2 regions of the Salmonella sp. GDC200615 genome follow, and region 2 is predicted to be linked to the other one. Evidence: predicted binding sites of a transcription regulator. Region 2 holds the regulator's gene; the other holds the start of a gene.
What was found. Region 2 encodes CRP, which controls carbon source genes, mostly activating them, when cyclic AMP is high. Its sites were predicted from a motif close to ATGTGANNNNNNTCACAT; they were not measured.
Positions count from the first base shown of each region.

Region 1 (11,216 bases), 260 kb from region 2:
CCTTGGTCACTACATCTACACGCCGCGTGCGGATGCGCTGTACATCAATATGTACGTGGGTAACAGCATGGAAATACCGGTTGGAAATGGCGCGCTCAAACTGCGGATTGGCGGGAACTACCCGTGGCAAGAGCAGGTGAAGATCGCCATCGACTCTGTGCAGCCGGTACGTCACACGCTGGCGCTACGTCTGCCGGACTGGTGCCCTGAGGCAAAAGTGACGCTCAACGGGCTGGAAGTGGAGCAGGATATTCGCAAAGGTTATCTGCATATCCGTCGGACCTGGCAGGAGGGCGATACGATAACCCTGACGCTGCCGATGCCGGTTCGCCGCGTGTATGGCAATCCGCTGGCGCGTCACGTCGCCGGTAAGGTCGCCATTCAGCGCGGGCCGCTGGTCTATTGCCTTGAGCAGGCCGATAACGGCGAAGAACTGCATAATCTGTGGTTACCGAAAGAGAGTGAGTTCCGGGTCTTTGAGGGCAAAGGGCTTTTTGCGCATAAGATGCTGATTCAGGCTGAAGGCGAGAAGCAAAGCGCCCCAGATGCGCAGCATCAGGCGTTGTGGCACTACGATAACGCGCCGTCATCGCGCCAGCCGCAGACGCTAACGTTCATTCCGTGGTTTAGCTGGGCCAATCGTGGCGAGGGCGAAATGCGGATTTGGGTTAACGAGCGGTAATACTGTGCCGGATGGCGACTGCGCCTTATCCGGCCTACAAGATTTGCAATATCAGTATATTGCGATGAATTTTTGTAGGCCCGATAAACGCAGCGCCATCGGGCATTACCTCTTGCGTCAGAACAGCCCCAGCGGCTTATCGGAATAGCTCACCAGCAGGCACTTGGTTTGCTGGTAGTGTTCCAGCATCATCTTATGCGTTTCGCGCCCGATGCCCGACTGCTTATAGCCGCCGAACGCAGCATGTGCCGGATAGGCGTGATAGCAGTTGGTCCATACGCGCCCGGCCTGAATGCCGCGCCCCATCTTATAGGCCAGATTGCCGTTGCGGCTCCAGACGCCAGCGCCCAGGCCGTATTGGGTATCGTTAGCGATTTCCAGCGCCTCCTCCATGGTTTTAAAGGTGGTTACCGCCAGCACCGGGCCAAAGATCTCCTCCTGAAAGACGCGCATATTGTTCTTACCAAACAGAATGGTAGGCTCAAGGTAATAGCCCTCTTTAAGTTCGCCATCCAGCTCCTTGCGTCGCCCACCGGTCAGAATATCGGCCCCCTCTTTTTTACCGATATCGATATAATTGAGGATAGTCTCAAGCTGGCCGTGGGAGACCTGCGCCCCCATCTGTGTACCGCTATCTAGCGGGTTCCCGCTGCGAATGCTCTCTACCCGGCGAATAGCGCGCTCCATAAAGCGCTCATAGATGGACTCCTGGACCAGCGCACGGCTTGGACAGGTACACACCTCGCCCTGGTTAAAGGCAAACAGGGCAAATCCCTCCAGCGCTTTATCAAAGAACGCATCTTCCTCATCCATCACGTCGGCGAAGAAGATATTGGGCGACTTGCCGCCTAACTCCAGCGTCACTGGAATAATATTCTGCGTGGCGTACTGCATGATCTGTTGACCCACTTCCGTCGAACCGGTAAACGCCACCTTCGCGATACGTTTCGAGGTCGCCAGATATTCGCCAATCTCGCCGCCCGCGCCGTTCACGACGTTGACGACGCCCGGCGGTAACAGATCGCCAATGACTTCCATTAACAGCAGAACGGAAAGCGGCGTCAGGCGTGCCGGTTTAAGCACCACGCAGTTACCCGCCGCCAGCGCTGGCGCCATTTTCCAGCTTGCCATCAACAACGGAAAGTTCCACGGGATTATCTGTCCCACGACGCCAAGCGGTTCGTGAAAATGGTAGGCCACAGTTTCGCTATCAACTTCGCTGATCCCGCCCTCCTGCGCACGTATACAGGAGGCGAAATAGCGGAAATGATCGATCGCCAGCGGTACGTCGGCGGCGCTGGTTTCACGAATCGGTTTACCGTTATCCCAGGTTTCCGCTGTCGCCAACAGTTCGAGGTTTTGTTCCATCAGATCGGCGATCTTAAACAAGATAGCGGCACGGTCTTGTACTGACGTATGCGCCCACTTATCTTTCGCCTTATGCGCGGCGTCGAGCGCTAAATCGATATCTTTTTTACCGGAGGAAGCGACTTCACATAGCGGCTGGCCGGTCACTGGCGTCAGGTTTTGATAATATTCGCCGTCGGCGGGCGCAACCCAGTCACCACCAATAAAATTGTCATAGCGGGCTTTTAACTTCAGTGGGTACCCGTATTCACCTGGCTGAATACGTGTTGAAGGGGGATTGTTCGTCATGACCAACTCCTTATTGTAAAGGTACTCCACAAGGGTAGACGGTGCTGGTGAATTTTTCGCCAATGATTTCCCGCTTTACGACAGCAATCACGAATTACTTTCCTTTACGTTTCTCCGTCTGGTTTTAGCCATACTAAACAGGTGCCTGTTTAACGTACGGAGAACACTATGCAGCAATATATCGGTATTGATGTGGGAGGAACTCACGTCAAATATGGCGTGATTAACAGTGACGGCGAAGAATTAACCCATCATCAATTCGATACGCCAGAGGACGCCTCCACGTTTACCCGCAAATGGCAGGATGTGGTGGCGCGTTGCCAACAGGACTATGACATTGCGGCAATCGGGGTTAGTTTCCCCGGCCATATTAATCCCCATAACGGCCATGCGGCAAAAGCGGGCGCGCTGGCTTACCTGGATGACGTCAACCTGATGGAGTTGTTCAGCGGGCTGACCGATCTGCCGCTGGTCGTGGAGAACGACGCGAACTGTGCGGCGCTGGGCGAAATGTGGCGAGGTGCCGGGCAGCATTATGACAATCTGGTCTGTATTACCATTGGAACCGGCATTGGCGGCGGTATTATCGTCGGACGAGAACTGTATCGCGGCGCGCATTTTCACGCCGGTGAATTCGGCGTCATGCCGGTCGGGAATAATGGCGAAAGTATGCATAAAATCGCGTCAACCAGCGGATTAATGGCGTCGTGCCGCCAGGCGCTGGCGCTGCCTGCCGAAGAGATGCCGCCTGCGGATGTGATCTTCGAACGAATGGCGACCGATGTTCATCTGCGTGAGGCGGTCAATGACTGGGCGCGTTATCTTTCACGCGGCGTTTACAGCGTGATCTCTATGTTTGATCCGGGCGTGGTGCTGATCGGCGGAGGAATAAGCGAACAGGAAAAGCTCTACCCGCTCCTGACGCGGCATCTTGAAACGTTTGAAATGTGGGAGGCGCTCCAGGTGCCGATTCAGCCCTGCCAACTGGGAAATCAGGCGGGCAGGCTGGGCGCCGTCTGGCTGGCGCAGCAAAAGCTCGCCCGAAGCTAACGAGTTACGCCTTATCCGGCCTGCATCGTCTACGCAGGCCCGGTAAGCGTCCGCGCCACCGGGCAAAGGCGTTACATCGCCGTGCGATAAAGTTCCACAATCTCATCGTGAGTCGCCTGAATAAGGCGCAAAGAATACGGGCAAAATTATTCTGATAACAGGTTCACGCTGGCTATTTTAAGAAGCCAGAAAAATAAAAAGCAACGCAATAATTGTATTGCTTCATTTGTTATTTAATTTAACCATTTCATTCTTTTTGCGGAAATAATAACGCATCACGTAATAAATGATCATTCCCACGACGTCGTGTAAACCCAATCCGGTCAAAATATTCAAGGATCTGAATGGCCAGTTTCCGCCCTACATTCAGCCTGTCGCGAAAATCCGCCGCACACGTTGATCCTCTCTCTTGATCCAGCTCGCGGATCATATTGGCGAAAGCGACAATCCGATCGTTACGATAGTACCGATCTTTTACGATCGCGGTAATGATGCCTTGCTGTGCCGCCTGCCGCAGCACCAGCCGCATCAATTGTTCTTCCGTTCCGGTCTCTTTCGCCAGATCGCGTACCCACCAGGGCTCATCGCCAAATAGCGGTTCGACTTTTTGCCAGACGGCCTGCTGCTCATCGCTAAATCCTGCTTTATGATCCGGCAGATGCAACCAACCGTGATGGCTATGAATCAGGCCGTCGTCGCGCATCCGCTCGATCAGCATCAGAACCAGCGCTTCATCCTCCATCGGCAGGGCCATGCGGCGTAAACGCTCGCGTCCCGGCCCCGGTTCATCGCGGTGCTGTTCGTGGTAGGTCGCCAGCGTATCAAGAATCTTACGCTGCCAGCGGGCGGCGACGGGCACGCTTAACAGATTGTCTCCGGCCTGGATAAAACCATGTTGCTCAATAAGCTGACGCATACCGACAGGATTAAGCTGACGCGCCCAACCGAAATCCGGCAGGTTGACGGCGCCGCGTTCCAGATGAATGGCCAACGCCGCGCTATCGTCCTGCGCAGCGGCAAGCGTTGAAAGCCAGTGCAAATAATCTGGCTTACGTTTACCGCGACGCGGCGCCTTAAGCGTCACCACGCGTGCGCCGGCAAGGGTGGCGCGTGCGGAAATATCACGCAGCACCAGTCTGTCATTATCGGCCAGCCACAACGGCGTATCAAAGATCAGCTCGGCCAGCCCGCCTTCCAGCAAAGAGACGCGACCGGTCACATGGCTGGCGGCATGGTGAATATGTAGCGGTTGCCATTGGGAAAGCGGCGCATGAAGCGCCAGAGAAACGATCACCCGGGAAAAAGCTTCCCCCACCGGCGCATCGGAAAGCAGCCAGTCGCCGCGGTTAAGCTGCTCCTTCTCCGCATCGCCCGCAATATTGAGCGCAATACGTTGCCCGGCATACGCATGGTCGGTGGGCTGATTTTGCGCGTGTAGACTTCGTACGCGCATCGGCGTATTAACGCCGGTCAACCATAGCGTATCGCCCACGTTTACCTCTCCGCTCAACGCCGTTCCGGTCACCACCAGTCCCGCCCCTTTCACCGTAAACGCACGGTCGATAGCCAGACGGAAGCGATGCTGCGCGGCGTGTAAACGTGCAGGAAGCTGCTGTAAATGAGCGCGAAGTTCTGCAATACCGCGTCCTTCATTGGCGGCGGTGACAAATAAAACGGTATCGGCGAAGCCATAGTTGTCGAGCGCCGCCAGCACCTCTTCACGTACTTCACCGATACGCGCCTCGTCCACGCGATCGGCTTTGGTCAGCGCGACGGTGAGCTGGAGATTACCCGTCAGTTGTAGGATCTGTAAATGCTCGCGCGTTTGCGCCATGACGCCGTCATCACAGGCGACCACCAGCAAAGCGTGATCGATACCGCCTACGCCCGCCAGCATGTTAGAGAGGAATTTTTCATGCCCAGGCACATCGATAAAGCCCAGCACACGACCATCCGGCTGCGGCCAATAGGCGTAGCCCAGATCGATAGTCATCCCGCGTTTTTTCTCTTCCGGCAGGCGATCGGCATTGACCCCGGTAATCGCCTGGAGCAACGTCGTTTTACCGTGGTCTACGTGTCCGGCAGTTGCAATAATCATTTCAGCATCATCTCCATAAACCGGCTTTCGTCTTCAAGACAGCGCATATCCAGCCATAAACGGCCATCATAAATTCGGCCAATGACCGGTACAGGCAGCATGCGCCAGCGGGCCGCCAGCGCCTCCAGCCGACTACCGCGCCCGTCGTGCGGGGTAAAGGTCATGGCGGCGCTGGGAAGGCGGTCTACCGGTAATGAACCGCTGCCGATTTGCGACAGGCAGGGTTTAACCTCCAGCGCAAATTCATCGCCGTAACGTGCCGCCAGCCGCGCCTGTAACCGCTGCGCTTGTTCGCGAATCGACGCTTCACTGCGAGTTAACAGACGCAGGGTGGGTAATTTCTCCGCCAACGCTTCCGGGTGCAGATACAGACGTAACGTTGCCTCCAGCGCCGCCAGCGTCATTTTATCAGCGCGCAGAGCGCGCTTCAGCGGATGGCTTTGCAGTTGGGCAATCATCGCTTTTTTGCCGACGATAATCCCGGCCTGCGGCCCGCCCAGCAACTTATCGCCGGAGAAGCTTACCAGGCTGACGCCTGCGGCAATGAGCTGCTGCGGCATCGGCTCTTTGGGTAAGCCATATTGACTTAAATCCACCAGCGAACCGCTGCCCAGATCCGCCACCACCGGAATATCCAGCTCTCGCCCGATTTCCGCCAGTTCCGCTTCCTCTACCGTTTTGGTAAAGCCCTCAATGCTGTAATTACTGGTATGCACCTTCATCAACAGCCCGGTATTTTCATTTACCGCCTGACGGTAATCTTTCGCATGCGTCCGGTTGGTGGTGCCCACTTCATGCAGCGTACAGCCCGCCTGGCGCATAACATCCGGAATACGAAACGCGCCGCCGATTTCGACCAGCTCGCCACGCGAAACTACCACCTCTTTGCCGCTGGCGGTCGCCGCCAACATCAGCAATACCGCCGCCGCATTGTTATTGACGATACAGGCGTCCTCCGCCCCGGTGATTCGGCATAACAGCGTCGCCAGCGCCCGGTCGCGATGCCCCCGCCCGGCGCCATCTAAATCGTATTCCAGCGTCACCGGCGCGCGCATCGCCTGCGTTACCGCCTCAACCGCTTCTTGCGCCTGCAATGCGCGGCCAAGATTGGTGTGCAACACCGTCCCCGTCAGGTTAATCACCGGGCGCAGCGCGCTTTGCGCCGCATTTTCCAGCCGGAGTTTTGCCTCTTGCGCCCAGTCTGCGTACCAGTCGGGAAGCGTTTGCGTATTCCGGATGACGTCGCGCGCGTCGTCAAGCATCCGCCTAAGCAGATCAACCACCTGGGTATGGCCATACCGATCGCGCAGAGAAAGAAAGGCGCTATCGTGCAATAAACGATCGATAGCAGGAAGCTGGCTGTAGAGTGTACGCGTTTCGCTTGTCATGAAAATGCCTGGCTGTTGGTGGCCCTCTCCTGGTGGGAGAGGGATATCGACATAAGGGGGATTGTAACGTGAGTTTGCTCAGGCGGACATAATGCGCGTCAAGCCTTTGGCGCTTCGGTGCGGGCAAAGCTTTCGCGTTGAAAAAGCGTTTCGACCAGTTTGACCAGGTGGGGGCGGCTAACACACCAGCCAGGCGCGACCCGGCGGAAGTTGAGATAGCCTACCGCACAGGCAATCGCGATAGTCGCCAGATTGACCGTATCCGTTTTTAGCGTCCCGTCGCTCAGATAACTTTCGAGCATATCCAGGCTGCGGTTGATTTTTTCCCGCTGGCGCAACAGTTCCGTTTCCGATTGTTGCGCCGCCGGGCGCGCCTGTTCGCGTACAGAAACCAACGCTGCATCCATAATGCCGTCAGCCAACGCTTCAAGCTGGCGAACTTTAAGCGCTGCCATCGGGTCACGCGGGAGCATCGCTGGCGCGATATCCAGCAGCTCAATATATTCCGCGATGATCGGCGAATCGAACCAGTACTCCCCTTTCTCCGTCACCAGCGCTGGCACCTTACCCAGAGGGTTGTATTGCGCCACGCCGTTATCCGCCTCGTAGGGTAGTTCATTAATAAATTCGAAGGTAATGCCTTTTTCGAGCAGCAGAACAGAGATTTTGCGCACAAAAGGGCTGGTGTAGCTACCGATGAGTTTCATGCCGTGTCCTTTTTGCCAACCAGTAAAAATCATAGTATGGCTCAAATAAGACGAAAAGAGACACAAAAGGAGGTTGCTGAATGACATAACGTGAGAGGGCTCGCGACAAAATGTTTGCCGGATCGTATTGACGTTACCCGGGCTTAAAATTTCTTGTGAAGAGGATCACAAAAATTCAACAAAGCACCAAAATAAAAATGTGAAATATCTCACATAAAATGGTCTTTTAAGGGCTAAAAATTAGATTCGTTGTTTTTTTACACAGCCAATTTGTGATCAATATCACATCAATTACCTCTCTACCCCCTATATTTATGTGACACAAATCACATAAATTGTCCCTGTCTGGACAGTTGAACGATTCAGTGCCAGATTGCGCAGTATCTACACTACAGGGTCCGGCTACCTCTGCCGCTACATTAACAAACCTCGGGCTTTCAGCCTGCGCGACAGCAACATAAGAAGGGGTGTTTTTATGTCATCCGATATTAAGATCAAAGTGCAAAGCTTTGGTCGATTCCTCAGCAATATGGTGATGCCTAATATCGGCGCGTTTATCGCGTGGGGTATTATCACCGCATTATTTATTCCAACAGGGTGGTTGCCTAACGAAACGCTGGCGAAACTGGTTGGTCCGATGATCACCTACCTGCTGCCGCTGCTCATCGGTTATACCGGCGGTCGTCTGGTTGGCGGCGAACGCGGCGGCGTGGTGGGCGCTATCACTACCATGGGCGTTATTGTCGGCGCGGATATGCCGATGTTCCTCGGCTCGATGATCGCCGGTCCATTAGGCGGCTACTGCATTAAGAAATTCGACAGTTGGGTAGACGGTAAGATCAAATCCGGTTTTGAGATGCTGGTGAACAACTTCTCCGCTGGCATCATCGGTATGATCCTCGCCATCCTGGCGTTCCTCGGTATTGGTCCGGCGGTTGAAGTCCTGTCCAAAATTCTGGCGGCGGGCGTTAACTTCATGGTGGCGCACGATATGCTGCCGCTGGCGTCCATTTTTGTTGAACCGGCGAAAATCCTGTTCCTCAATAACGCGATTAACCACGGCATCTTCTCACCGCTGGGTATCCAGCAGTCCCATGAGATGGGTAAATCCATCTTCTTCCTGATTGAAGCTAACCCGGGTCCAGGGATGGGCGTCCTGCTGGCGTACATGTTCTTCGGTCGCGGCAGCGCTAAACAGTCTGCGGGCGGCGCGGCAATTATCCACTTCCTGGGCGGTATCCATGAGATCTACTTCCCGTACGTGCTGATGAACCCACGCCTGATTCTGGCGGTGATTCTCGGCGGTATGACTGGCGTATTCACCCTGACCATCCTGAACGGCGGTCTGGTTTCTCCGGCTTCTCCTGGCTCCATTCTGGCCGTACTGGCGATGACGCCAAAAGGCGCTTACTTCGCTAACATCGCTGCCATCGTGGCGGCAATGGCGGTCTCCTTCGTGGTTTCTGCAATTCTGCTGAAAACCAGCAAAGTGAAAGAAGAAGATGACATTGAAGCGGCCACCCGTCGTATGCAGGACATGAAAGCGGAATCTAAAGGCGCCTCTCCGCTGGCGGCTGGCGACGTGACCAACAACCTGAGCCATGTGCGTAAAATCATCGTGGCTTGCGATGCCGGTATGGGTTCCAGCGCGATGGGCGCAGGGGTACTGCGTAAGAAAGTACAGGATGCGGGCCTGAGCCAGATCTCCGTCACCAACAGCGCCATTAACAATCTGCCGCCGGATGTGGATCTGGTCATTACTCACCGTGACCTTACCGAGCGCGCGATGCGTCAGGTACCGCAGGCGCAGCATATTTCGCTGACCAACTTCCTGGATAGCGGCCTGTACACCAGCCTGACCGAACGTCTGGTTGCCGCACAGCGCCACAATACTAATGAAGAGAAAGTACGCGATCATCTGAAAGACAGCTTTGAGGAGGGTGATAACAACCTGTTCAAACTGGGTGCGGAGAATATCTTCCTGGGCCGTAAAGCCGCTAACAAAGAAGAGGCGATTCGCTTTGCCGGTGAACAACTGATGAAAGGCGGCTATGTTGAGCCGGAATACGTCGAGGCGATGCTGGACCGCGAAAAGCTGACACCGACTTACCTCGGTGAATCCATCGCAGTTCCGCACGGTACGGTAGAAGCGAAAGACCGCGTGCTGAAAACCGGCGTGGTGTTCTGCCAGTATCCGGAAGGCGTACGCTTCGGTGAAGAAGAAGACGATATTGCCCGTCTGGTCATTGGTATCGCCGCACGTAACAATGAGCACATCCAGGTCATCACCAGCCTGACCAACGCGCTGGATGATGAATCCGTGATCGAACGTCTGGCGCACACCACCAGCGTGGATGAAGTGCTGGAACTGCTGGCAGGTAAAAAAGCTTAACAGTTAAGTATCCCCAAAATAGTTCGAGCTGCAGGAAGGCGGCAACGCAGTGAATCCCCAGGAGCGTACATAAGTACGTGACTGGGGTGAGCGAGGAGAGCCAACGCATCTGCAGTTCGAAATATGAAGGCGATATCCTCTCCCTTGTGGAGAGGGTTAGGTTGAGGGAAAAGCCTCGCCCCAGCCCTCTCGGGTAAAAACATTAATGAAGGTTAATACTATGAAAGCATTACATTTTGGCGCAGGTAATATCGGTCGTGGCTTTATCGGCAAACTGCTGGCTGACGCGGGGATACAACTGACGTTTGCGGATGTAAATCAGGTCGTACTCGATGCCCTGAATGCCCGTCATAGCTATCAGGTTCATGTTGTGGGTGAAAATGAGCAGGTGGATACCGTTTCCGGCGTCAACGCTGTCAGCAGCATCGGCGATGATGTTGTCGACCTGATTGCCCACGTTGATTTAATCACTACTGCCGTGGGTCCGGTTGTGCTTGAGCGTATCGCTCCGGCCATCGCTAAAGGGCTGGCAAAACGTAAGGCGCAGGGCGTGGATGCCCCGCTGAATATCATCGCCTGTGAAAACATGGTGCGCGGCACCACACAGCTGAAAGGCCACGTAATGAATGCGCTGGCGGATGGCGATAAAGCCTGGGTTGAACAGCACGTCGGTTTTGTCGATTCCGCCGTTGACCGCATCGTGCCGCCATCTGCTTCTGCTACCCATGACCCGCTGGAAGTGACGGTAGAAACCTTCAGCGAGTGGATCGTCGATAAAACCCAGTTTAAAGGCGCGTTGCCAAACATCCCGGGGATGGAGTTAACGGATAACCTGATGGCATTTGTCGAACGTAAACTCTTCACGCTGAACACAGGTCATGCTATAACCGCGTACCTCGGCAAATTAGCCGGTCATCAAACCATTCGCGACGCTATTCTCGATGAGAGTATTCGCGCGGTGGTGAAAGGCGCGATGGAAGAAAGCGGCGCGGTGCTGATCAAACGCTACGGTTTTGATGCCGACAAACATGCGGCATACATTCAGAAAATCCTCGGTCGTTTTGAAAACCCGTATCTGAAAGATGACGTCGAACGCGTAGGTCGTCAGCCGCTACGCAAACTCAGCGCGGGCGACCGTCTGATCAAACCGCTGCTTGGCACCCTGGAATATGGTCTGCCGCATGTGAATCTGGTCAAAGGGATCGCGGCGGCGATGCATTTCCGTAGCGATGAAGATCCGCAG
Region 1 is NZ_CP192247.1:155,066-166,281, reverse strand. Features, by position in the region: gene ACQ29O_RS00780 (glycoside hydrolase family 127 protein) at 1-682, shown strand, start outside; gene aldB (aldehyde dehydrogenase AldB) at 800-2,338, opposite strand; gene ACQ29O_RS00770 (ROK family protein) at 2,507-3,388, shown strand; gene selB (selenocysteine-specific translation elongation factor) at 3,636-5,486, opposite strand; gene selA (L-seryl-tRNA(Sec) selenium transferase) at 5,483-6,874, opposite strand; gene ACQ29O_RS00755 (glutathione S-transferase) at 6,973-7,581, opposite strand; gene mtlA (PTS mannitol transporter subunit IICBA) at 8,057-9,973, shown strand; gene mtlD (mannitol-1-phosphate 5-dehydrogenase) at 10,194-11,216, shown strand, end outside.
Region 1: ACQ29O_RS00755 (glutathione S-transferase) is a predicted target of CRP. The motif match lies at 7,852-7,869, and genes of this name have one in related genera.

Region 2 (11,216 bases):
GCGATGGCGCAGGCCTTTGGCGCGTCGGTGGTGCGGGCAGCGAAAGTGATGCACGGTAAAACGTCACCTGTTACGCATAATGGACAGGGCGTGTTTCGGGGATTGCCCAGCCCGTTAACCGTGACACGTTACCACTCGCTGATTGTCGACCCTGCCACGTTGCCTGAGTGTTTTGAGATCACCGCCTGGAGCGAAACGCAGGAGATTATGGGCATTCGCCACCGCGAGTGGGATCTGGAAGGCGTGCAGTTCCACCCGGAAAGTATTCTCAGCGAACAAGGACACGCTCTGCTGAAAAATTTCCTCCGGCGTTGATTTGTGGTTGCTATTGAGTGATTTTTTATTCATATTTTGTGATTATAATTTCACTGGCATTTCTACTTAACCGGGTGGTAATGATATGGCAACTGAACAAACGGCTATTACGCGCGCAACTTTTGATGAGGTGATTCTGCCTGTTTATGCACCGGCGGACTTTATTCCGGTCAAAGGTAAAGGCAGCCGCGTATGGGATCAGCAGGGCAAAGAGTATATCGATTTCGCCGGCGGGATTGCAGTGACTGCGCTGGGCCATTGCCATCCGGCACTGGTCGAGGCGCTGAAATCCCAGGGGGAAACCTTGTGGCATACCAGTAACGTTTTTACCAATGAACCGGCGTTGCGTCTGGGACGTAAACTGATCGACGCCACGTTTGCCGAGCGCGTGCTGTTTATGAATTCTGGCACCGAAGCGAACGAAACCGCTTTTAAACTGGCGCGTCATTATGCCTGCGTGCGCCATAGCCCGTTCAAAACGAAAATCATTGCCTTCCATAACGCCTTTCATGGCCGTTCCTTGTTTACCGTCTCTGTAGGCGGGCAGCCGAAATATTCCGACGGCTTTGGGCCGAAACCCGCCGATATTATTCACGTTCCCTTCAATGATCTTCATGCGGTGAAAGCGGTAATGGATGACCACACCTGCGCGGTGGTGGTCGAGCCGATTCAGGGTGAAGGCGGCGTGCAGGCGGCTACACCGGAATTCCTCAAAGGGTTACGCGACCTGTGTGACGAGCATCAGGCGTTGCTGGTGTTTGATGAAGTGCAGTGCGGGATGGGGCGCACCGGAGACCTGTTTGCCTATATGCACTACGGCGTCACGCCGGATATCCTCACCAGCGCCAAAGCGTTAGGCGGCGGTTTTCCGGTGAGCGCCATGCTGACCACGCAGGAAATAGCCTCGGCCTTCCATGTCGGTTCGCATGGTTCAACCTATGGCGGTAATCCGCTGGCCTGTGCGGTGGCTGGCGCGGCATTCGATATTATTAATACGCCAGAAGTACTACAAGGCATTCACACTAAGCGGCAACAGTTTGTGCAACATTTGCAGGCGATTGACGAGCAATTTGACATTTTCAGCGATATTCGCGGCATGGGGCTGCTGATTGGCGCGGAACTGAAGCCGAAGTACAAAGATCGGGCGCGCGATTTTCTGTACGCAGGCGCGGAGGCCGGCGTGATGGTGCTCAATGCCGGAGCCGACGTGATGCGTTTTGCCCCGTCGCTGGTGGTGGAAGATGCGGATATCAATGAAGGAATGCAGCGCTTTGCGCAGGCGGTAGGGAAGGTGGTTGCCTGATGGTAGATTGCCGGATAAGCGTAGCGCATCCGGCAGTCGGTCTTAACTTTTTGTATCCCGTAGCCGCTTACTCAGCCAGATACCGTGATGCGGACGCTGACGCCAGGCCATCGACGAAATGGTGTGCATGGTGTTCAGATGGCCAATGATGCGCTGTAAATGTTGTTCCAGAGTGCTCAATAAGCCATGTGACGGCATGTCCGGCGACTCCAGAATATTGACATCGCCGGAGCCGCCTGGCCTGTCGTACTCCAGGCGCTGCTGGCAGCGCTGAATCGCAATCTCGCAAGATTCCAGATAGCGCTGCGCCAGATCAGGCGTCAGCATGGTGTGTTCCCGCGCCAGCGTCGTCATAGCGTTGATATGCTCGACAATAAACTGGCTGTGCGTGACCCACAGTTTCATATCCGACAGATAGTGGGTATTGAATCCGGGTTCCTGCATTGCCTGATTTAACGAGTTGAATAACGTGTTATGCGCCTGGTTGACCCGCATTCTTTGATAAGCGAGCGGGGTGGCCTGCGGATCGTTACTGAGGATCAGTCGGATAGCTTCTTGATCGGCTTCCAGCGCATCATGGGCGTTTTTACGTAATAGCCCGCTTTGCCATTGCGGCCACAGCCAGACCATGCCGCCAAAGGCAATTAAACAGCCAATCAGCGTATCGATCAGCCTCGGCACAATAAACTGCTCTCCGTTTAACGTCAGTAACTGGATGGTGTATACCGCCGTCACCGTAAAGCCGACCGTCGCCCAGCCGTAGTTTTTACGAATAATCAGATAACTTGCCAGCGTTAGTACCAGCATGACCGCCAGCGTAATGCTTTCGGGAATATGTAAGTGCAGCGTGACGCCGGCAATCACCAGGCCGACCAGCGTTCCGACTGAACGGTGCAGAATACGTACGCGCGTCGCGCCATAGCCGTTTTGGGTGACAAACAGCACCGTCATGAGTATCCAGTACGGTTTAGGCAGGTGCAACGCACTGCCCATCAGACTGGCGATGCTCATCATCACGCTGATGCGTCCGGCGTTGCGTAGCGCCGGTGATTTAAGAGACATATAATTTTTCAGCGCCGGAAGTAGCGGCAAACGACGCTGTTTATCGGCCATCAGGTCGCGGGCGTACAGCGGCCGCTGAGTACGCAGCACACGGGCGATTCGACTGAAGTGCCAATAGCAGAACTGGCCTACCGGATTTTCAGGATGCTGATTGGCGATTTTCTCCAGAGCGCCAATCTGTTTTTCCATGGAGAAGCGCGTCGGCAGACGATGATAAAGAATGTCATCCGCCAGCACGCGCAGACGGGCGGCGACCGTTTGCGCATTCCAGCGAATCACCTCTTCCGCATGGCTGCGTTCTACCAGTTTCTGTACCTCTTCCGGCTGATGCAAGCTGACGGAGATGTGCTCCTGCAAATCCATCGCTTCCTGAAAAGCCCGTAACAGGCGCTTGTAATCATTATTGTTGTGCGCCGAAAGCATATGCATCTGTTGGTAACACTGGGTAATGAGATCGACCGCTTTTTGCTGGCGTATCAGCAGGGGAGGCAGCGCTTTTTCCGGATCGATATGTTGGGTGAGCAGGCTGTATTTCGCTTCGCAATAATCGGCCAGTTCACGGTATAACAAACTCAATGACTCGCGCAGCGGCTGTTCGCGCCATAGCCAGAACCAAAACCAGTTAAACACGCCGTACCATAGCGTGCCCAGCGCATAAATGAGCAGCGGCTCCCAGACGGGCATGTATCCTGCAAGACTCAGGGTAAAGATGGCGGCAATCAGCGACGCTGGCAGTAACCGCGCGTGAAGCGGGCTAATTTCCGCCGTCACGCCAAGCACCAGCGTGAGCCCGGTCAGGATCAACGGCAGGGGGATGGATTCCGCCAGCAGAAGTTGCGTTACCAGACTGCATCCGGCGAACAGCGACGCGCCGATGATCAGGCGTTTAAAAAAACGTTTGTGCGGGGTATCCAGACCTGCAATGTTGCAGCAGGCGGGAACGAGAGAGAAAAGCAAGCCCAGGTGTAGCTGGCCTATCAATAAACCGACAGCCACAGGCAGACACAGCACCAGCGTTTGCCGTAGTGCGTAATTAATCTCTGGGTGATAAATCAGTCTTCGCCACATCGATGCAAACAAAAATGGCGCATGATAAAACGCGCCATTCTGACGGAATTAACGGGTGCCGTAGACGACGATGGTCTTGCCATGCGCGGAGATCAGGTTTTGATCTTCCAGCATTTTCAAAATACGACCAACGGTTTCGCGGGAGCAGCCGACGATCTGGCCGATTTCCTGACGGGTGATTTTGATCTGCATCCCATCCGGGTGCGTCATGGCATCGGGCTGTTTCGCCAGATTCAGCAGCGTCTGAGCGATACGCCCGGTGACGTCAAGGAAGGCGAGGTTACCTACTTTTTCAGAGGTGACTTGTAAGCGACGAGCCATCTGGGAAGAGAGGCGCATCAGAATATCCGGGTTGACCTGGATTAATTGGCGAAATTTTTTGTAGGAAATTTCAGCGACCTCACATGCGGTTTTCGCACGTACCCAGGCGCTGCGTTCCTGGCCTTCTTCAAACAGGCCCAGTTCACCAATAAAATCACCCTGATTCAGATAAGAAAGGATCATTTCTTTCCCTTCTTCATCTTTGATCAGCACTGCCACGGAGCCTTTAACGATGTAGTACAGCGTTTCTGCTTTTTCACCCTGGTGAATCAGCGTGCTCTTTGACGGGTACTTATGAATGTGGCAATGAGACAAGAACCATTCAAGAGTCGGGTCTGTTTGCGGTTTGCCAAGCACCATGCGCGGTTATCCTCTGTTATAAGCTGTCTCCAGAGCCAGAAAACGGCACTGTCTCTGGGGTTGCAAAAATATACTTCCCGCTACCTGGGAAGGGGGCTACGAAAATAGATTGTAGCCTGTAATGTGATGTCCTCTGCATACATGCAGTACGTCAATGTATTACTGTAGCATCTTGTCTGTTTTAGCATAGCTTTCGCCGTGTGTCTCTTGGTGTCTCGCTTCAGCATGACCCAGGTCGCCTTCCATTGCGACTTTTGTTGTATGCGCGTAATCTTTCAGGAAAATTGAAACATTGGAGTTACGAAATATGCAAGCGCGTGTAAAGTGGGTTGAAGGGCTCACGTTCCTCGGAGAGTCCTCCTCCGGCCACCAGATTTTAATGGATGGTAACTCCGGTGACAAAGCGCCGAGTCCGATGGAGATGGTATTAATGGCGGCTGGCGGATGTAGCGCTATTGATGTGGTATCAATCCTGCAAAAGGGCCGTCAGAATGTCACCAACTGCGAAGTGAAGCTGACATCCGAGCGCCGGGAAGACGCGCCGCGCCTGTTTACGCACATTAATCTGCATTTTATCGTTACCGGCAGCGATCTGAAAGAGGCTGCCGTCGCGCGCGCTGTCGATCTCTCCGCGGAAAAATATTGCTCGGTGGCGCTAATGCTGGAAAAAGCGGTCAATATTACCCATTCGTATGAAGTGATTGCGGCGTAACATGTGATGCCGGATGGCGGCGTGGCTTTATCCGGCCTACCCGTTTTTATCTCGTAGGCCCGATAAGCGTAGCGCCATCGGGCATTTCACCACGGTTATTCGATTTTTTTGCCTTCCATTAATCGCTGCACCAGCGGCAACATAATCAGCTCCATCGCCAGCCCCATTTTGCCGCCCGGCACCACTAATGTATTAATGTGAGAAATGAACGAGCCCTGGAGCATCGCTAGGAGCCAGGGAAAATCGATCCCTTCCAGATTGCGGAAATGGATCACCACAAAACTCTCATCCAGCGAGGGAATACCCTTTGCGGCGAACGGATTGGACGTGTCGACGGTCGGTACGCGCTGGAAGTTGATATGGGTACGCGAGAACTGCGGCGTAATGTAATTGATGTAGTCGTCCATGGAACGCACCACGGAATCCATCACCGCTTCACGGGAGTGTCCGCGCTCGCTGGTGTCGCGAATCAGTTTCTGAATCCACTCGAGGTTGACGATAGGCACCACGCCAACCAACAGATCAACATGACGCGCGACATCATGTTGCGGGGTGACGACGCCGCCGTGCAGTCCTTCATAAAACAGCACATCGGTCGGTTCGGGAAGCGGCTGCCAGGGGGTAAACGTGCCGGGAACCTGATTCCACGGTACGGCTTCATCATAGGTATGCAGATATTTACGCGACTGGCCTTTACCCGTCTGCCCGTACTCAATAAAGGTATGTTCCAGTAGGCTGAAGTCATTGGCTTCAGGCCCGAAATAGCTGATATGCCGCCCGGCGTCACGCGCTTTGCGGATCGCCATATCCATTTCCGGGCGGGTGTAACGATGAAAACTGTCGCCTTCCACCTCGGCGGCGTGCAGATTTAACTGCGCGAAAATTTTACGAAACGCGAGGCTGGTGGTGGTGGTCCCCGCGCCGCTTGACCCTGTTACTGCTATCACCGGATGTTTGGCTGACATGGCAACTCCATGATTGAGCTTTAGAATAATGTATTGTCGGCAAAGGCGTTTTATTCGCGAAACTGCTTTTTCGGCATAATATTGACCGTTTCATGTAATTCAGACCATACCAGCACGGCCTCGCCGGATTGCAGTTGGAGTTTTACGTCAGCGACTTTTTGTTCAAGCGAACGTTCATGTTCACCATAATCGGTGCCTTCGCGCAACACAAAGCTTTCGATCAGGTTGTCCAGCGTGTCGGGGGCGAGCCCCTGCCAGGGAATGATCATGATGACGCCTCCAGGTACGTTGTCAGCCAGTCAGGAATTCGGCGTTCCAGCCACATTTCAGGGCGCAGCGGCGTACCGCCGATAAATCCTACGTGTCCGCCATGCTCAGTTAGCTGATACTCCACCTGCGGGGGCAGATCTTCCGCTTTAGGGATCACATGATGATCCATAAACGGATCGTCTTTAGCGTGAATAATCAGCGTCGGTTTAGCAATCTGGTTAAGCAACGGCATGGCGCTACACTGACGATAGTAGTCGATGGCGTCGGCAAAGCCGTGAATTTTCGCGGTGATCAGGTCGTCAAACTCGCGAATACGGCGCATTGATTTCAGTTGCGCCAGATTCACCGGCAGCGACCCGGGGTACGCCGCCAGCTTGCGTGACGCATTCGCTTTTAACAGATTAAGCAAATAACGCTGATAGACGCGGGAAAACCCTTTGTCCATGTGGTAGCTACAGGCTTCGAGAACGAAAGGTGCAGAAACAATTACCGCCGCCTCGATGGGAATATCGCGGCCTTCTTTCGCCAGCAGGCACGCCAGCATATTACCGCCGAGCGAATAGCCCACGGCGGCTGTCGGAACGGCGCCGAACTCCCGCTGTAGCCAGCGTAAAAACCAGGCTCCGTCCTCCGTTTCACCGGAGTGGTAAATACGATTCAGACGGTTGGGTTCGCCGCTACAGCCGCGAAAGTGCATCACCACGCCCAGCCAGCCGCGCTTTTGCGCCGCCTCAATCAGCCCGTGGGCATAGGGGCTGTTCAGGCTGCCTTCCAGACCGTGAAAGACCACCAGCCGCGGTTTATGCTTTGCCTGTTGCGGTTCTTCGCTCCATGCCAGATCGACAAAATCGCCGTCTGGTAGCTCCAGCCGCTGCCAGTGGGCGTTGAACTTCACTTTGCGGCGGATTAAGCGCGGCAGCATAGTTTGTAAATGGCGATTACGAATGCCACGCATGGGAATAAATTCATGCGAGTCATTGACAGGCGGGGTCATTTCTGTGGACGTGATCTCAACCATAGCACCAGAACAATTGATAATTGGAAACAATACTATACCGCGCATAAGGTTCACAGATTAGTCAATATGTGATTTTACGTTCAATTGGTCGTCTGGCGAAATAAAATTGCGCCTCATTTCACCAGAGGGGGCGGTATGCAAGGCGCGCGCAATACCCCACAGAAATCGCGTGAACCTCTGCATCAGCCGAATTAATCGTGGTAGTGTGGCAACACGATAGTTATGTGACTCAAGGAGAAGGCATGTCGAAGACACTTTTACAGATCCATTTTAACTTTAGCGGCCCTTTTGGCGAGGAGATGACTCAGCAACTGGTCGGGCTGGCGGAGTCTATCAATGAGGAGCCGGGCTTCATCTGGAAAATCTGGACAGAAAGCGAGAAAAACCAGCAAGCTGGCGGCATTTACTTGTTTGAATCCGAAGAAACGGCGCGGGCTTATATTAAAAAACACACTGCGCGTCTGAAAAATCTTGGCGTTGATGAGGTGACGTTTAAATTATTTGGCGTGAACGACGCGCTGACGAAAATAAATCACGGCAACCTTTGCCGCTAAATCACATAACGCAGCCTTCTGTTCCGGTGCTGCCGACCGCAACGGTAACCTTTATATCGGGACGAGTACCGAAGAGGCCTTTATGGACGAACAGCGGACAACGAACGTTCTCTTTCAGCGTGTGCAGCGCCTCGGCGGTGCGGGCGATGTTACCCTTCTCCACAAGCATCATTAAGATGGTGAGCTTGCGGAAGGTAATGTCATCGGTAATTGACAGGTTCATCGTCCGCCCCGTGCGTTAGAGCCTATCCCAGTAGGCGTAATTGTTGAAGCCAGTTTGGGGCCGGACAGCGCGCAGAAACCGGAGCGTACACATAGTACGTGAGGATTTCGAGCACTGCCCGGCCCTAAAATGGCGAATAAAATAGCCTAATGGGATAGGCTCTTAGTCGTTCTGCATCATCTGCTCAAGCTGCTCCTGCGCCTCAAGCCATGCCATTTCACACGCTTCCAGCCCGGATTTGGCGCTGGCCTGCAGTTGCAGACACTCGGTCATCTCCGCTTTACGGCTGGGGTCATACAGGCTGCTGTCGCCGAGCTTCTCTTCCGCCTGCGCTAATTGGGCGTTGAGCTTTTCCATCTCTTTTTCCAGACGGGTAATCTCTTTACGCAGCGGTTGCGTCAGAGTGCGTAGCTCGGCTTCGCGACGCTTCTGATCTTTGCGTGACTGAGCGCTGTTGGCGTTGTTTTCCTTCGGCGCGTTGTCGGCCTGGTTTTCCTGTTTCTGCACGTCGCTCAGCCATTGCTGATAATCTTCCAGGTCTCCGTCGAACGGTTCGACCTTTTTGTCGTGAACCAGATAGAGGTCGTCAGTGGTGGAGCGAATCAGGTGGCGGTCGTGCGACACGACGACCAATGCGCCTTCGAAATCAATCAGCGCTTCGGTGAGCGCCTGACGCATGTCGAGATCCAGGTGGTTGGTCGGTTCATCGAGCAACAGCAGATTTGGACGCTGCCAGACGATCAGCGCCAGTACCAGGCGCGCTTTCTCGCCGCCGGAGAAACGTTGCGTCTCTTCCGTTACTTTGTCGCCCTGGAAACCGAAGCCGCCGAGATAGTCGCGCAGCTTCTGCTCCAGTTCCTGCGGCGCCAGACGCGCCATATGCTGCAACGGGGATTCATCGGCGCGCAGGAACTCCAGTTGGTGCTGGGCGAAGTAGCCGAGCTTAATGCCTTTGGCGAGGCCGATTTCACCGTGCAACGGTTCCAGTTCGCCCGCCAGCAGCTTGATCAGCGTCGATTTCCCCGCGCCGTTGCGGCCCAGCAGGCCGATACGCGAGCCGGGCACCAGGTTCAGCTTGATGGATTCCAGAATGATGCGATCGCCATAACCTGCGCTGACTTTTTCCATTTTCAGCAGCGGGTTCGGCAGGCTTTCCGGCGCGCGGAAGCTGAAATGGAACGGGTTGTCGACATGAGCCGGCGCAATCAACTCCATACGCTCCAGCATCTTGATACGGCTTTGCGCCTGCTTGGCCTTGGTGGCCTTGGCGCGGAAACGGTCGATGTAGCTTTGCAGATGCGCCACACGCTCCTGCTGACTCTCATACATCGCCTGCTGCTGCGCCAGGCGCGTGGCGCGCTGAACTTCAAACGCGCTGTAGTTGCCGGTATACTCGAACAGAGTCTGTTGTTCGATATGGATAATTTTATCCACTATCGGGTCAAGAAAATCGCGATCGTGGGAGATCAGAATCAGGGTGCCCGGATAGCTCTTCAGCCATTTTTCCAGCCAGATAACGGCATCCAGATCGAGGTGGTTGGTCGGTTCGTCGAGCAGCAGTAAATCGGAACGGCAAATCAGCGCCTGGGCCAGGTTAAGGCGCATCCGCCAGCCGCCGGAAAAGTCGCTGACCGGACGTTCCAGCTGATCGTTAGAGAAGCCGAGACCGTGTAGCAGGCTGGCGGCGCGCGAACGAACGGTCCATGCGTCGATGGCGTCCAGCTTGCCATGTATGGAGGCGATAGCATGTCCGTCGTTATGTTCGTTGGCGTCGTTAAGCTGCGCCTCCAGCTGCCGGTATTCACGGTCGCCGTCAATGACATACTCAATCGCTGGCTGAGGCAACGCAGGTGTTTCCTGATTCACCCACGCTAATTGCCAGGTTCCGGGCAGGGTAAAACTCCCGGCATCGGCGCTGATTTCATTTTTTAGCAATGCCAGCAGGGTAGATTTACCGCAGCCGTTTTTACCCACCAGGCCGACTTTCTGGCCTGGATTAATGATAGCCGAGGCATTGTCCAGTAGGACGCGCACGCCGCGACGAATTTGTAACGAGGAGAAAACAATCATAAGGCGCCGTATGTTCAGACTATGTTAATTTATCATTATGATAATGTAATATTCGGGCGTACCGCCGCGCTGGAGCGCAATGGTAGCTCAAAACAACAACGATACACAAAATCATTCAGGCCGCCTTTGGTGAGGGACAAGAATATCTCTCATTAATCCCCAGCGGCGGACATAGAGTACGTTCCTGAGTTGAACAAACGCTGTCAACGTAGAAGCGGCCTGAAGAATGGCATGTATCGACCCAAAACAACCGGGAGGGGGATTGATGTCTCAGCCAGCGAAAGTCTTGCTGTTGTATGCCCATCCGGAATCTCAGGACTCGGTTGCTAACCGGGTACTGCTTAAACCGGCCATACAGCACAATAACGTAACCGTGCACGATCTTTATGCGCGCTATCCTGATTTTTTTATCGACACGCCCTATGAACAAGCCCTGTTACGTGAGCACGACGTCATTGTTTTTCAGCATCCCCTTTACACCTATAGCTGTCCGGCTTTACTGAAAGAATGGCTTGATCGCGTTTTGAGTCGGGGGTTCGCCAGCGGACCAGGGGGAAACCAACTGGTGGGAAAGTACTGGCGTAGCGTGATTACGACCGGCGAGCCGGAGAGCGCTTACCGGTATGACGCGCTAAACCGCTATCCAATGAGCGATGTACTCCGCCCCTTTGAACTGACCGCGGCCATGTGTCGGATGCACTGGATGCCGCCCATTATTGTGTACTGGGCGCGCCGCCAGTCGCCGCAGACGCTGGCCAGTCATGCGAAAGCCTATGGCGAGTGGCTGGCGAATCCTGTGAGCGCGGGAGGCTATTGATGGAAGGTGCTGATTTATTGACCGCGGGAGTGTTGTTCCTCTTCGCGGCGGTGGCGGCGGTGCCGTTAGCCGCCAGGCTGGGCATCGGCGCGGTGCTAGGGTATTTGCTGGCGGGAATCGCGATTGGTCCGTGGGGACTGGGCTTCATCAGCGACGTC
Region 2 is NZ_CP192247.1:412,790-424,005, forward strand. Features, by position in the region: gene pabA (aminodeoxychorismate synthase component 2) at 1-315, shown strand, start outside; gene argD (bifunctional acetylornithine/succinyldiaminopimelate transaminase) at 401-1,618, shown strand; gene ACQ29O_RS01850 (YccS/YhfK family putative transporter) at 1,661-3,748, opposite strand; gene crp (cAMP-activated global transcriptional regulator CRP) at 3,797-4,429, opposite strand; gene ACQ29O_RS01860 (OsmC family protein) at 4,737-5,141, shown strand; gene ACQ29O_RS01865 (phosphoribulokinase) at 5,237-6,106, opposite strand; gene ACQ29O_RS01870 (YheU family protein) at 6,157-6,375, opposite strand; gene ACQ29O_RS01875 (hydrolase) at 6,372-7,439, opposite strand; gene ACQ29O_RS01880 (monooxygenase) at 7,637-7,948, shown strand; gene ACQ29O_RS01885 (hypothetical protein) at 7,950-8,171, opposite strand; gene ACQ29O_RS01890 (ABC transporter ATP-binding protein) at 8,334-10,241, opposite strand; gene kefG (glutathione-regulated potassium-efflux system ancillary protein KefG) at 10,507-11,058, shown strand; partial or broken gene kefB (glutathione-regulated potassium-efflux system protein KefB) at 11,058-11,216, shown strand, end outside.